3 regions of the Pseudarthrobacter cremeus genome follow, and region 1 is predicted to be linked to each of the others. Evidence: riboswitches for the same ligand, from Rfam matches in the RefSeq annotation. Region 1 holds a riboswitch; each other region holds the start of a gene.
What was found. A riboswitch is a leader RNA that binds a small molecule or an ion and turns the genes downstream of it on or off. The one in region 1 is predicted to bind thiamine pyrophosphate.
Positions count from the first base shown of each region.

Region 2: linked by a shared signal. The riboswitch ahead of ACS5PJ_RS04020 (ECF transporter S component) and the one ahead of thiD (bifunctional hydroxymethylpyrimidine kinase/phosphomethylpyrimidine kinase) in region 1 are both predicted to bind thiamine pyrophosphate.
Region 3: linked by a shared signal. The riboswitch ahead of thiO (glycine oxidase ThiO) and the one ahead of thiD (bifunctional hydroxymethylpyrimidine kinase/phosphomethylpyrimidine kinase) in region 1 are both predicted to bind thiamine pyrophosphate.

Region 1 covers NZ_JBPZHC010000001.1:586,764-591,033, forward strand. Annotated here, with positions in the region: gene rpmA (50S ribosomal protein L27) at 1-229, opposite strand, end outside; gene rplU (50S ribosomal protein L21) at 289-597, opposite strand; gene thiD (bifunctional hydroxymethylpyrimidine kinase/phosphomethylpyrimidine kinase) at 871-2,355, opposite strand; TPP riboswitch at 2,397-2,494, opposite strand; gene ACS5PJ_RS02600 (Rne/Rng family ribonuclease) at 2,658-4,270, opposite strand, start outside.
Region 2 covers NZ_JBPZHC010000002.1:68,459-72,728, reverse strand. Annotated here, with positions in the region: gene ACS5PJ_RS04025 (ABC transporter ATP-binding protein) at 1-1,299, opposite strand, end outside; gene ACS5PJ_RS04020 (ECF transporter S component) at 1,299-1,949, opposite strand; TPP riboswitch at 2,014-2,155, opposite strand; gene ACS5PJ_RS04015 (heme-degrading domain-containing protein) at 2,213-2,755, shown strand; gene ACS5PJ_RS04010 (DUF4235 domain-containing protein) at 2,792-3,055, shown strand; gene mnhG (monovalent cation/H(+) antiporter subunit G) at 3,152-3,559, opposite strand; gene ACS5PJ_RS04000 (MrpF/PhaF family protein) at 3,549-3,827, opposite strand; gene ACS5PJ_RS03995 (Na+/H+ antiporter subunit E) at 3,824-4,270, opposite strand, start outside.
Region 3 covers NZ_JBPZHC010000004.1:124,755-129,024, forward strand. Annotated here, with positions in the region: gene ACS5PJ_RS09095 (thiazole synthase) at 1-677, opposite strand, end outside; gene thiS (sulfur carrier protein ThiS) at 682-918, opposite strand; gene thiO (glycine oxidase ThiO) at 915-2,186, opposite strand; TPP riboswitch at 2,181-2,301, opposite strand; gene thiE (thiamine phosphate synthase) at 2,329-3,087, shown strand; gene ACS5PJ_RS09115 (RNB domain-containing ribonuclease) at 3,166-4,270, shown strand, end outside.

The sequences.
Region 1 (4,270 bases):
CGCGGCGACCGCGGCGGGTGCCGAATTCGACAGCTCCCGGGGTCAGTGCGAACAGGGTGTCGTCGCCGCCGCGGCCTACGCCGGCACCCGGGTGGAAGTGGGTGCCGCGCTGGCGGACGATGATCTCGCCTGCGGAAACTACCTGGCCGCCGAAGCGCTTGACGCCGAGGTACTGGGCGTTGGAGTCACGACCGTTGCGAGTGGAGCTCGCGCCTTTTTTATGTGCCATTTGAAATGCCTGCCTCTAAATTCTGGGGAATCTGCTGAAAACCTGAACAGTAACGAAGGTTACTTGATACCAGTGATCTTGACCTTGGTCAGTTCCTGACGGTGACCCTGGCGCTTCTTGTAACCGGTCTTGTTCTTGAACTTCTGGATGACGATCTTCGGACCGCGGAGGTCATTGAGGATCTCAGCCGTGACAGTTACCTTGGCCAGGTCCGCAGCTGCGGCAGTGACCTTCTCACCGTCAACCAGGAGCAGGACGGGCAGCTCAATGGTGCTGCCAGCTCCACCGGCGACGCGGTTGAGGGTAACGAAGTCTCCAACGGAGACCTTCTCTTGCCGGCCGCCTGCGCGGACAATCGCGTACACCACTTGGGAACTCACTTCTCTCGACGTTTATTACTAGATTTGCGTGCGGAACCTGGGTCCATAATTGGCTGGGCTCTCGCTGTGCCTCAACGCCGTGGGGTCGTAACCCAAGTGTTGGCGTAAGCACCGAAGATCTAGAATACGCTAATTTTGCCTTCGGCCGCAAATGAGGCTGGTTACGGCCGGTTGTCTGTGATAGGACCCACAAGCAGATCCAACACCCACAACCAGGAAACCGTGCCCGACTATCGTACCGGCTGAAGCGGCCGTTTACGCTCAGGAGTGCAGGCGCGGCGCGTCGAAGAATTCCACTTCGAAGCGGCAGGACTGGCTGAACGCGGCAATCATGGCTGCCCGCTCGTCCCCGGAAGCCCTGCGCCCGGCGTCGTCGGCCAGGGCGATGGCCTCACGGGTGGCCTGGGCGAAACCCTCGTCAGCGTAGGTCCGCAGCCAATCGGCGTAGGGATGCGCCGCCGGTGCGCCTGCGGCGACGAACTCCGCGTGCAGCGTCCTGCCCACCTCCGCGTAGAGCCAGAAGCAGGGCAGGACGGCCGCCACCAGCGCTCCGTAACTTCCGGACACGGATGCGGCCAGCAGGTGGTCCACATACGACTTCGTGACCGGCCCCAGGCCCGCCCCCGCCGGGCGGGAACTGAGCCAGGTCCTGTGCAGCTCGGATTCAACCTCCAGGCACTGCTGCGCGGAGCGTGCCCAGAAAAGCTGGGCGGCTTCCGTAGGCGCCAGCGCGCTGGCCCGGGCCAGCACCCGCGAGTAGCCGTTGAGGTAAATGGCATCCTGGGCGAGGTAATACGCGAACTGCCCCTCGGACAGTGCGCCGGTTCCCAGGTCCCGGATGAACTCCAGCCTGTAGATCGCTTCCAGCTCCGGCGCAGCCGCCTGCCGGAGCAGCTCAGCGAATTCCCCCTCTGCCGGGGCCGGCTGCGTGTGATGGAAGTGGTGGATCGGGCCGTTGCCACCACCCACCTCCAGCTGGCCGGAGGCCTGCAGCGCTCCGGCCAGCCACGGCTTCACCTGGCGAAGAGCGGCTTCCCAGTCCCCCAGCCGGGCCTGCGCAGCCGCCATTGCGGAAGACAGCGAGCAGCCGGTGCCGTGGCTGTTGCGGGTACGTACCCGCTCCCCCGCCAGCTCCACCACTTCTTTGGAGAGCAGTCCCGAGGAGTTGACCAGGGCATCGGGGCAGTCACCGCCGTCGAGGTGGCCGCCCTTGACCAGGATGGTGGCGCCGGTAGCGGCAGACAGCCGGAGTCCTTGCTGCAGTGCCTCCGGCCAGCCAGGCGCCTGCGGCTCGCCGAGGAGGAGGGCGAGTTCCACCAGGTTGGGGGTGATCAGGTCCGCCAGGTGAAGCAGTTCCCTGAGGGCCCCTTCCGCGGACTCCTCCAGGAGCCGGTCCCCGCTGGTTGCCACCATCACCGGATCAAGAACGACGACGGCGGGACGGACTTTTTCGAGCCAGTCGCGCACCACCTTAATCACCTCAGCGTCACCGAGCATGCCGATCTTGACGGCGTCGATGGTGATGTCCTCGCTGATGGCATCCAGCTGCTGGGCGAGGAAGGAAGCGGGCGGAACATGCACGGCCCGGACGCCCCTGGTGTTCTGGGCGGTCAGGGCGGTGATGGCCGCCATGCCGTAGCCGCCGAGGGCAGCAATGCTTTTGAGATCGGCCTGTATTCCGGCGCCACCTGACGGGTCGGAGCCCGCGATCGAGAGAACGCGTGGAATACCGCGCCGTTCGAGCACCGTTGCGGGCTGGCGTGGTGCGGCCTGGGGAAGGACAAATGCAGGAGCCAAGGAGACATCCCTTCGCCGGTGCTAACCGGACAGGTTCAACGGGTCTGGATCTCAGCCGGCACTCTGCGCGGCACCCCGTGTCAGTGGTCCAGCCTAGCGTTTCGCACAGGCTCCGGCCTTCCATGACGTCATGGGCCACGCCGCCGCATCCCGTGAACCGCATGAAGCGGTTAAAGCGCGATGCCCGGCCGGCCCTGTGCAATTCAGGACTGGCCGGGCAACCCGGTGGACTCGTCAGAGTTCCGGCGGGGTTAAAGCTCCGAGGCCGGAACCCCTACGCCGAGGATGATGGGAGCCTCGGCCGCGGCCTTGGGGGCCGCAGGGGCCTGGGTGTGCTCCGGCGCTTTGGCGGCGTGGGAGTGCCCGGTGGAAGCTGTTGGAACAGCCTCGTGGTGCTCCACCGACGTGGCATTGGCTGCGCCCTGGGCACGGCTGGCACTGCGGTTACGCCGCGGGCGTCGGGTGCGGGACTGGTCCGCGGTGTGGTCCGAGTAGTCCTTCTCCTCCGCGGCCGGCAGCCGGCGTGCCTGGTTCCCGGCCTCGGGGCGCCCGGCAGCCTGGCCTGGTGCGGCCGTGTCCGCTGCCGAAGTGGTTTCGGCCGGCTGGGCCGTTGGCGTTGCTTCAGCGGGAACCGGCGCACCCAGGTTGGCGAAAGCCTCGGCAAGACGGTCCAGGGTCAGTGCAGGCGACTGCGGGTGATCGGCGTGGTGCTCCACGAACGGCAGCACGACCTGCTCTCCGCCGAACGTAAGCACAGTGGCCGGGCGGCCCGTGGCGTCAGTCTCAGAGCGTTCTGCCGCGGCCGGGGACGGGGCTGATGCCTGTGAAGATGCCTGCGTTGGTGCTTTTGCCGGTTCCACAGCAGCAGCCTGACCTGCCGCGCTTATTGCCTGCGCAACCTCTTCTTCGTGCAGGTGCGCAGCGTGGGCAGCAGCGGCAATGTTTGCCAGTGCAGCCCTTGTGGCCTCTGCCTTGGCGTGGCGCTCCGCGTCGCTGGGGTCGGGGTGGACGGTGTGGATCTGTACCGGGGCTGCCGGCGCCACCTCCAGTGGCTGGCCTCCACGGCCGCGGCGGCGCTTGCGGTCAGTGCGTCCGCCGGGCTGGCTGTCTCCGCGCTGGTTGTCCATGCGCTGGTCAGGACGCTGATCGGTGCGCGGCCCGTCCACCCGGTGGCTGTCTGCACGCTGCACGTGGTGCTCGGCAGCGACAGTGTTGGCCCGGCGGTGTTCCACAGGATCGTCGTGGGTGACGATGCCGCGGCCGGCGCAGGTCTCGCACTGCTCCCCGAAGACCTCGAGGAGCCCGGTGCCCATCCGCTTGCGGGTCATCTGCACCAGGCCCAGCGACGTTACTTCGGCGACCTGGTGCTTGGTGCGGTCGCGGCCCAGGCATTCCACCATGCGGCGCAGGACAAGGTCGCGGTTGGACTCGAGCACCATGTCGATGAAGTCGATGACAATAATGCCGCCGATGTCGCGGAGCCGGAGCTGCCGGACCACTTCTTCGGCTGCTTCAAGGTTGTTCTTGGTGACGGTTTCCTCGAGGTTGCCGCCGCTGCCGGTGAACTTTCCGGTGTTGACGTCCACCACCGTCATGGCTTCGGTACGGTCGATCACCAGGGAGCCGCCGGAAGGCAGGAAGACCTTGCGTTCGAGCGCCTTGTGGATCTGCTCGTCGATCCGCCAGGCAGCGAAGATGTCCTGATCCGTGGTCCACTTTTCCAGGCGGCCCACCAGGTCCGGTGCAACGTACGTGACGTAGGCCTCGATGGTGTCCCAGGCCTCTTCACCGGAGACGATCAGCTTGGAGAAGTCCTCGTTGAAGACGTCGCGGACCACCTTGATGGTGAGGTCCGGTTCGCCGT
Region 2 (4,270 bases), on a different contig from region 1:
GTGCGTCAGGCGGAGCCGTTCGAGCAGGTCATCCACCCGTTCCTCCCCGTGGCCCAGGTGGCGGGGACCGAACATCAGCTCGTCCAGCACCCGGCCGGTGACGAACTGGTGCTCGGGCTCCTGGAAGACCGTTCCGATGCGTGAAATCAGTTGGTTGGCTTTCCACTTGAAGGGATCAATTCCTGCCCCCGCGCTCAGGTCGACCGCGGCGGACACCTTACCGTGCACCGGTTCAAGCAGTCCGGCGAGCGTCAGGGCGAAAGTGGACTTTCCGGCGCCGTTGGGGCCCGTCACCGTCAATGCCTTGCCTTCCCGGACCTGTGCCGCCACCCCGGCCTGGACCGCCACCGGGGGGATGGTTCTGAAGCCACGGCGGAGCGGACGCCCGCGGGAGACAGCCAGGTTTTCGGCGGCCAGCAGGAGGTCGCCGGAACCGGCGGAGGTGCGGCTTCGGGTTGCCGGAACATACCCCGGCACCCAGACTCCTGCCGCGATCAGCATGTCCCGCGCCGCTGCCAGCACCTGGTCCGGGGGGCCGTCCAGCAGGACCGCCGAACCGTTGGCCGAGCCGGGCTGCAGGACCACGATCCGGTCCACCAGGTCTTTCCAGACGGACACCCGGTGTTCCACCACCACCAGCGTTGCACCGGTTTTGTCCAGGCAGCGGCCCACGGCGTCGCGGACCTCAAACACGCCGTCAGGGTCGAGGTTGGCCGTCGGTTCGTCGAGCAGGATCAGCCCGGGCCGCATCGCGAGGATGCCCGCCAGAGCCAGCCGCTGCTTCTGCCCGCCGGACAGGGCCGACGTCGGGTGGTCCAGCGGGAGCCCGGCGGAACCCCGCGTGCCGGCGGCACCGGCTTCACCCGCGGCACTACGCAGCCCGACGTCGTCGAGCGCCTCGTGGACCCGCCGCCAGATCTCGTCCCGCGGAACGGCCAGGTTCTCGGCGCCGAAGGCGACGTCGTCACCGAGCCGGGAAAGGACCACCTGCGTTTCCGGGTCCTGCTGCATCAACCCGGAACGGCCGCGCTGGCCGCGGGGAACAACGCCGTCGATCAGCAGCGAACCGGTCTCGTCGGCGTCGTCACCCTCGTCCCCCAGCACCCCGGCGAGGGCGTGCAGCAGCGTGGATTTGCCCGCGCCGGAGGGGCCCAGCAGGAGCACCCGCTCGCCTGGACCGATCTCCAGGTCGAGCCCCTGGACGGCGGGGGCGGAGCGGCCGGCGTGCCGCCAGCCCCAGCCGCGCGCGGACACCGCGGCCGGGCGGACCTCCGCGGTGCCGGCGTCGGAAGCGGTCATCAGCTGAAGGCAGGCTCCGAAGCTGCCTTCCGCGACGCGAAGGAGCTCAGCACACCGGTCCGGGCCAGGCCGCGGGTTGCGATCCAGGACAGGGCGCCGGCAATCACTGCGCCGGAAATGGTGCAGAACACGATGTAGGCGAGCTTGTCACCGGGTTCGTAGGCGATGTTCCAGCCCCAGGGGAGGAAGGAGTCGTTCAGGCCGCAGAACAGTCCGGCACCTGCACCGGCCAGCAAGGCCGCGATGAGGTTGTACTTCTGGCGCAGGAAGGAGCCGAACCTGAACTTGCCGTACACGAGCAGGAAGAACACCAGCTCGGCGCCCAGGCCCTGAAGAACCCCGGAAATCAGCACCGTGGCACCGTACTGCGAGCCCATAATGAGCTCACCGGTGGCGGCGACGGTTTCGCAGAAGAGGGCTGCGCCTGGCTTGCGGATGATGAGCATGCCCAGCACCGCGGGGATCATCCAGCCGCCGGCCAGCAGGCCGGTCAGCGGGGGGTAGACGGCGTTCATCGGTGCGGAAACGATGCCGGCGCCCTGTGACCACGCCCAGAAAATCACGCCGCCGGCGATCGCGATAAGCGCGGCCACCACAATGTCTACGACGCGCCAGGTATTGGTTGTCTTGTTGAATGCTGCAGTTGTCATTGGTCCTCCTGAGGAACAGGAGGGGAAAGTGCACCCGGCAAGCGGCGCTGCCGCCGCTGCCGGACACTTCGAGAACTCGACTCCCTTGCGCCGGTACTAACCGGATCAGGTTCGAGGGTCTGCGGCTGTCCGCACTCTCAGCGCCCACCTACGGTTCCCTGGCAATGCCAGTGATGTCCGACGGCGGCGCTCCCCTGTCGTAAATAAATCTGCCCTGTTGGGCGTGGTCCAGTTTACACCGCCGGCGGGGTAGATTGTGGGCCATGACCTCCGAATCGTCCCCCGTTACAGCCTTCGATCCCGACTCGGGCGAGGACCAGCCCCGCGCCGCCCTCGAAGCCCTGACAGCCCGGATCGACGCCGAGGTCAGCGAGTTGCAGTTTCCGCGTTTCACCAAGGATGATGCGCTGAACCTGGGGCTGCTGCTGGTGGAGCTTGGCAAGAGCCGCAAGCTGCCCATCGCCATCGACATTTCCAGGGCGGACCAGGTCCTGTTCCACGTGGCGCTGGAAGGCGCCACGCCGGACAACGAGCACTGGGTGCGGGCCAAGCAGCGCACTGCGGCACGGTATGAGATCCCCTCGCTGCAGGTGGGGTTGCGCGCCCGGCTGCGGGGCGGCCGGATCGAGGACCAGGGCTGGTATGACGAGTCCATGTACGCGGCCCACGGCGGCTGCTTCCCTGTCTATGTCACCGGCGTCGGCGCTGTGGCCACGGTGACGGTTTCGGGCCTGCCCCAGCAGGAGGACCACGACCTTGTGGTGGAAGCGCTGCGGGAGATCCTGGCGTCCATGCGGTTAGGCTAAGGTCAGTCCGTTTTTCGCCCGCTAGGAGTCACACGAATGAACCTTTTCATCAAGCTGCTTGGCACCGGGGTCAGCCTCGGCGCCGGCTTCCTCGGCACCAAGGTAGTCAACGCCGTGTGGGAGAAGTCCACGGGGCGCAAGCCGCCCACCGGCAAGCACGAGGACACTCCCACCACACTGCGGTCAGCCCTGACCTTCGCGCTCATCTCGGCCTCGGTCAGCACCGTCATCCAGGTGCTCGCCAACCGCGGCACCCAGCGCGCCATCACCCGCTTCGCCAAGTCCCAGGACATCGTCTAGCAGGCTGTCCGGCACCGGCGGGAAGGCCGGGGGCTGTCCCGCGCCGGCGGAACGGCCGGTCTGTCCGGCACGGGCGGGAAGGCCGGCCGCCCTTAATCAGTCCGGACGGCCGGCGTCGGACGCTTCGTCCCGGGCGGTCTGTGCCGCCTTCTGAACCACGGCTTCCAGCTCATCGGAGCTGAGCAGCTCACGGTGCAGGTGCTTGGTGCGGTACCCGGCGCGGCCAACCATGTGCGCGGACACCGGCACCGTCAGGAGCTGGAAGATCCACGCCACCAGCAGCACCGGCCACACCCACAAGGTGCGCATCTGCAGGCCGATGGACGCCAGCAGCAGGAAAAGGCCCAGGACCTGCGGCTTCGTGGCCGCGTGCATGCGGCTGAGCAGGTCCGGGAAGCGGAGCAGGCCGACGGCGGCGGCAAGGGACATCAGGGCACCCACCACCATGAACACGGCGGATACGGTGTCGATGATGATGTCCACCGGAATGGCTTCAGGATTCATTGGGCTGCTCCCGCCGGCCGGCCACGAAACGCGCCACCGTGGCCGAGCCGACGAAGCCGACGATCGACAGCGCCACCAGCAGCATCAGGTTGTTCAGGTGCCGGTTGACGGCCATGTCGACGCACAACGCCGCGCCCAGGATGGCCAGCAGGACGTCCGAGGCCAGCACCCGGTCCAGCAGCGATGGCCCGCGGGCAATCCTGATGATGGCTCCTGCGGCCGCCAGCGAAAGAATGACTGCGGTGACAGCCAGGACGGTCTGCATCATGCTGCGGCCTCCTGCCGGATCGTTTCGAGTTCTGCCGGCGTGCCCATGATGCGGATCAGGCCTGCCTCGATGCTCCGCACTTCCTGGCGCAGTTTCTCCACACCTTCAGGGGTGCTGATGTTGAGCGCATGGAGGTACAGGGTGGAGGTGGAACGGTCCACTTCCACCACCAGGGAACCGGGGATCAGCGAAATGACGTGCCCTGTGGCAGTGACCATGAGGTCCTGGTGGCTGCGGAGCTGGACGGCGACGACGGCGCTGATCACCCGCGGTCCGCGGACCGCGGCCAGGTACATGACGTCGATGCTGGCGGCCACCACCTTTCCCATGAACCGCACGGCGAACGGGACGGCGTGGAGGATGTTGAACCGGCCGCTCAGTTCCACCGGAGGCAGATAGAACATCCGCGCCACCAGCACGGCCAACAACGTACCGAAGAGCAG
Region 3 (4,270 bases), on a different contig from region 1:
GTTACCGCAGTGGCCAGCAGCACGGCATCGCAGCCCAGTTCCATGGCCAGCGCGGCGTCCGACGCCGTCCCGATGCCGGCGTCAAGGACCACCGGAACCGAGGCACGCGAGACGATCAGTTCGATGTTGTGCGGGTTAAGGATGCCCAGGCCGGTGCCGATAGGGGCGCCCAGCGGCATCACGGCGGTGGCACCCAGGTTTTCCAGGCGCAGTGCAAGGACGGGGTCATCGTTGGTATAGGCGAACACCTTGAAGCCACGGTTCACGAGCTGTTCAGTGGCATCCACCAGCTCGACGGCATCCGGCAGCAGGGTCTGTTCGTCCGCGATGACTTCCAGCTTTAGCCAGTCGGTCTCCAGCGCTTCGCGTGCCAGTTCTGCCGTCATCACCGCGTCGCGGGCGGTGAAACAGCCCGCAGTGTTGGGCAGGATCCGGATGCCGTGGTCCACCAGGAGCTGGAACAACGACCCCGATTCGGCGGGCGAATAGCGGCGCATCGCCACGGTGGTCAGCTCGGTCCCGGACGCCAGCAGGGCTGCGCCCAGCCCGTCCAGGCTGGGGGCTCCGCCCGTGCCCATGATGAGGCGGGAGCCGAGCTCGACGCCGTCGATGATCAGGGGGTCGCCATGCACTGGCTGTTCTGTTCCCTGTGTTGGGATGGTGCCGGTTTCTGTCATGGTGTCAGCCTCCTTGGACTGCGGTGACCAGTTCGACGTCGTCACCTTCGGCGAGCGCTGTGACGTACCACTGGCTGCGGGGTACTACTTCGGAGTTGTGCGCGACGGCGACGCCGAGTTTCTTCCCGTCAGTCGCCTGGCCATTGGCGGCGAGCGGCCGGCCGGTGATCTGGCTGACCAGGGTGGAAATTGAGGCGTCGTCGGCTACGGCATGCTGCGAACCGTTGAGGGTGATGATCATGCTGGTTCCTTTTGGTGGTCGATCGCGTCCGGCACGTCGTGGCCGGGGGTCTCCGGGCGTGAAAACCTTGATGGGCTCATGGCGGCCCAGCGCCGGTCCTCCCGGCCGTCCATGAGCTCACGGCAGATGACGGCCGCCGCCGGAGCCAGGAGCACGCCGTGGCGGAAGAAGCCGGTGGCAATAATCAGCCCAGGAATCTCGGGTACGCGGCCAAGGAGCGGTGCGTTGTCCGGGGTGGCGGGCCGCGCCCTGGCCGTGCATTCCAGGAGTTCCAGCTCCGAGACCGCAGGGACCAGGACCTGGGCGTCACGCAGCAGCTGGTAGACGCCGCCCGCTGAGACGGCGGTGTCCGCTGTGAGGGACTCCTCCGAAGCGGACACGGTATCTTCCCGCTGGGTGGCCCCGATCACCACTGAGCCGTCCTGCCGCGGAACGATGTAGACCGGCACGCCCCGGACCAGCCCTCGGACGGTGGAAGTGACCAGCGGGCGGAGGTGCCGGGGTACAGCCAGCCGCAGGATGTCGCCGTAGACAGGCCGGAGGGGAAGGTGCAGTCCCGCCGGCAAGCCGCCCAGGGTCGGCGCCTGCAACCCGTTGGCCACAATGGTTTCCGTGGCCTGGACTGTTCGGCCATGTCCCAGGCCCACGCCTGCGACGCGGCCGTTCTCCCAGAGAAGGGACCCGGCGCGCTCATCGACGGCGAATCCTCCGGTGGCCCCGTCAACTGCGGTTACGGCGCCGGGCCCATGGGTGGCAAGCAGCTCCCGCAGGGACACCACCAGTTTCCGCGGATCCACCTGGTGGTCAGCGGCAATTTCCAGGGCACAGGAAATGGCGGGGCTCAAGAGGCCCTCCTTGAGCCTTGCGCCGCGGACGGTGAGCGGTTCAACCTGCAGGCCGTGGGCCTGCTGCACCGCGCGCAGGTCCATCAGGGCCCGCCGGTCCGCAGCGTCCGCCCCGACAGCAAGGGTGGGAGTCGTCAGGTAGCCGGTATCCGCTGCTCCTGCGCGGGCAAGGTCCGCTGCAAAAGCAGGCCAGAGTCCTGAGGATTCGAGCATCAGCTCCAGGAGGTCTTCCTCCTGGTAGTGGAGTTCACTCACCGCGGCCAGCATGCCGGCAGCCGCCCAGCTGGCGCCCTGCCCCGGGGCGTCGTCAATCAGGGCAACGGAACGTCCCGAGCGCCGCGCCTCCCAGGCAATGCAGTGGCCGATGACTCCGCCGCCGATCACGGCCACGTCAGCCCGAAGTGTCTTCTCAGCGTGAAGCATCAAGGGGTTCCTTCCCTACGCCGGTATTAGCCGGATCAGGTCAAGCGGTCGGCTGTGACGCCCTCTCAGCCCGGCAGCTTTATGACGGCTGCAACGGGCTCCCGCAGTACCCGCCCAGTTTAGGGGAATTAGGCTGGCTTCCATGAACGTGACTTCCACACCCTCTTCAGGTCCCTCCGCCGTTCCTTCCACGGCGGGCTCCACACCGGATTCCGGCAGCGGACTCCCCCGCAGCGCCCGGCTGTACCTTTGCACCGATGCACGCCGGGACCGGGGGGACTTCGGCGAGTTCGTGGAAGCGGCATTTGCCGGCGGCGTAGACATCATCCAGCTCCGCGACAAGGAGATCGAGGCCGCCGAGGAACTGGAGCTGCTGGCGGTGCTTCGGGCGGCGGCCGAGCGGCACGGGCGCCTCTGGGCAGTCAATGACCGCGCGGACATCGCCCTTCTGTCCGGCGCGCCGGTCTTCCACATCGGACAGCAGGACCTGCCGGTGGCATCCGCCCGCTCGCTGCTTGGCGGAAACGGAGTGATCGGGCTTTCGACACATACCCCGGAACAGGTGGAAGGCGCCATTCGGCTGTCGTCGGCACTGGCAGCGCCCGACGGCGGCCTGGACTATTTCTGCGTCGGGCCGGTCTGGGCAACACCCACCAAACCCGGCCGGGCCGCCGTCGGGCTGGAGCTGGTGGAGTATGCAGCCGAGGCCGTGCGGGCGGCCGGCGGGGACCAGGAAACCGTTCCCTGGTTCGCGATCGGTGGAATCGACCTGGGCAACGTCGAAGAGGTGGTGGCGGCCGGGGCGCGCAGGATTGTGGTGGTGCGTGCCATCACAGAGGCCACGGACCCGGCGGCTGCGGCCGCGGCACTCCTGGCTGCTCTGGACGCGGGTGCCGCCTGACACCGCGTTGCCTGACAATCCCCCGCGCGGCGGGTCAACGCGTGCACGATCTGAGGAAACCGGGCTAATCTGACTTTTGTGTCACATCATCGTTTGGCTCCCTATGTCCGCGAACACACCAACGCCCTTGAGGCGGCTCTAAGTGCGCTTCGGACTGAGCTGGAACTGCCGGGGCCCTACCCGGAGGAGGCCGTCCGGGATGCCGAGGACGCCGTCGCCTCCCACGAACTGCCCGAAGCCGACCTGACGCACATCGAGTTCCTCACCATCGATCCGGCGTCGTCCACCGACCTGGACCAGGCGCTGTTCATCGAGCGCGACGGCGGCGGGTACCGCGTGCTGTACGCCATCGCCGACGTCCCTTCCTTCGTCCGCCCCGGTGGCGGCCTGGACGCCGAAACGCGACGGCGGGGCCAGACGTTCTACGCCCCTGACGGCCGTATCCCGCTGCACCCGGAGGTCATCAGCGAAGGGGCCGGGAGCCTCCTGGCCGGCCAGCTCTGCTCGGCGTTTGTCTGGGAGTTTGAACTGGACGACGCCGCACAGGTATCTTCTGTGGCCGTCCGGCGGGCCAGGATGTCCAGCCGGGCCAAGCTCTCCTACAAGGGCGTCCAGGCCGAACTCGATGCCGGATCAAACAACCCGGTGCTGCAGCTCTTGAAGGAAGTGGGCCTGAAGCGCGTTGAGCTGGAGCGCCGGCGCGGCGGTGCGAGCCTGAACATGCCCGAACAGGAAATCGTCCAGTTGCCCGACGGCGGCTACCGGATTGCCGCGGCGCCCCAGCTTCCGGTGGAGGACTGGAATGCCCAGATTTCGCTGATGACCGGCATGGCGGCCGCCAAGCTGATGCTTGACGGGAAAGTGGGAATCCTGCGCACCATGCCGGCCCCGGACGAGAGGTCGCTGCGGCATTTCAGGATCCAGACCGAGGCCCTGGGCAAGCCGTGGGACGGGAAAACCAGCTACGGCGAATACCTCCGCAGCCTCGATCCGACCCACCCCCGGCAGCTTGCCATCCTGCACTCCGCCGGCATGCTGTTCCGTGGTGCGAGCTACACGGCGTTCGACGGAACTGTCCCGGACGACGCCATCCAGTCGGCCATCGGCGCCGCGTATGCCCACACCACTGCACCGCTGCGCAGGCTGATCGACCGCTTTGTCCTGGTGATCTGCGAGGCCCTGA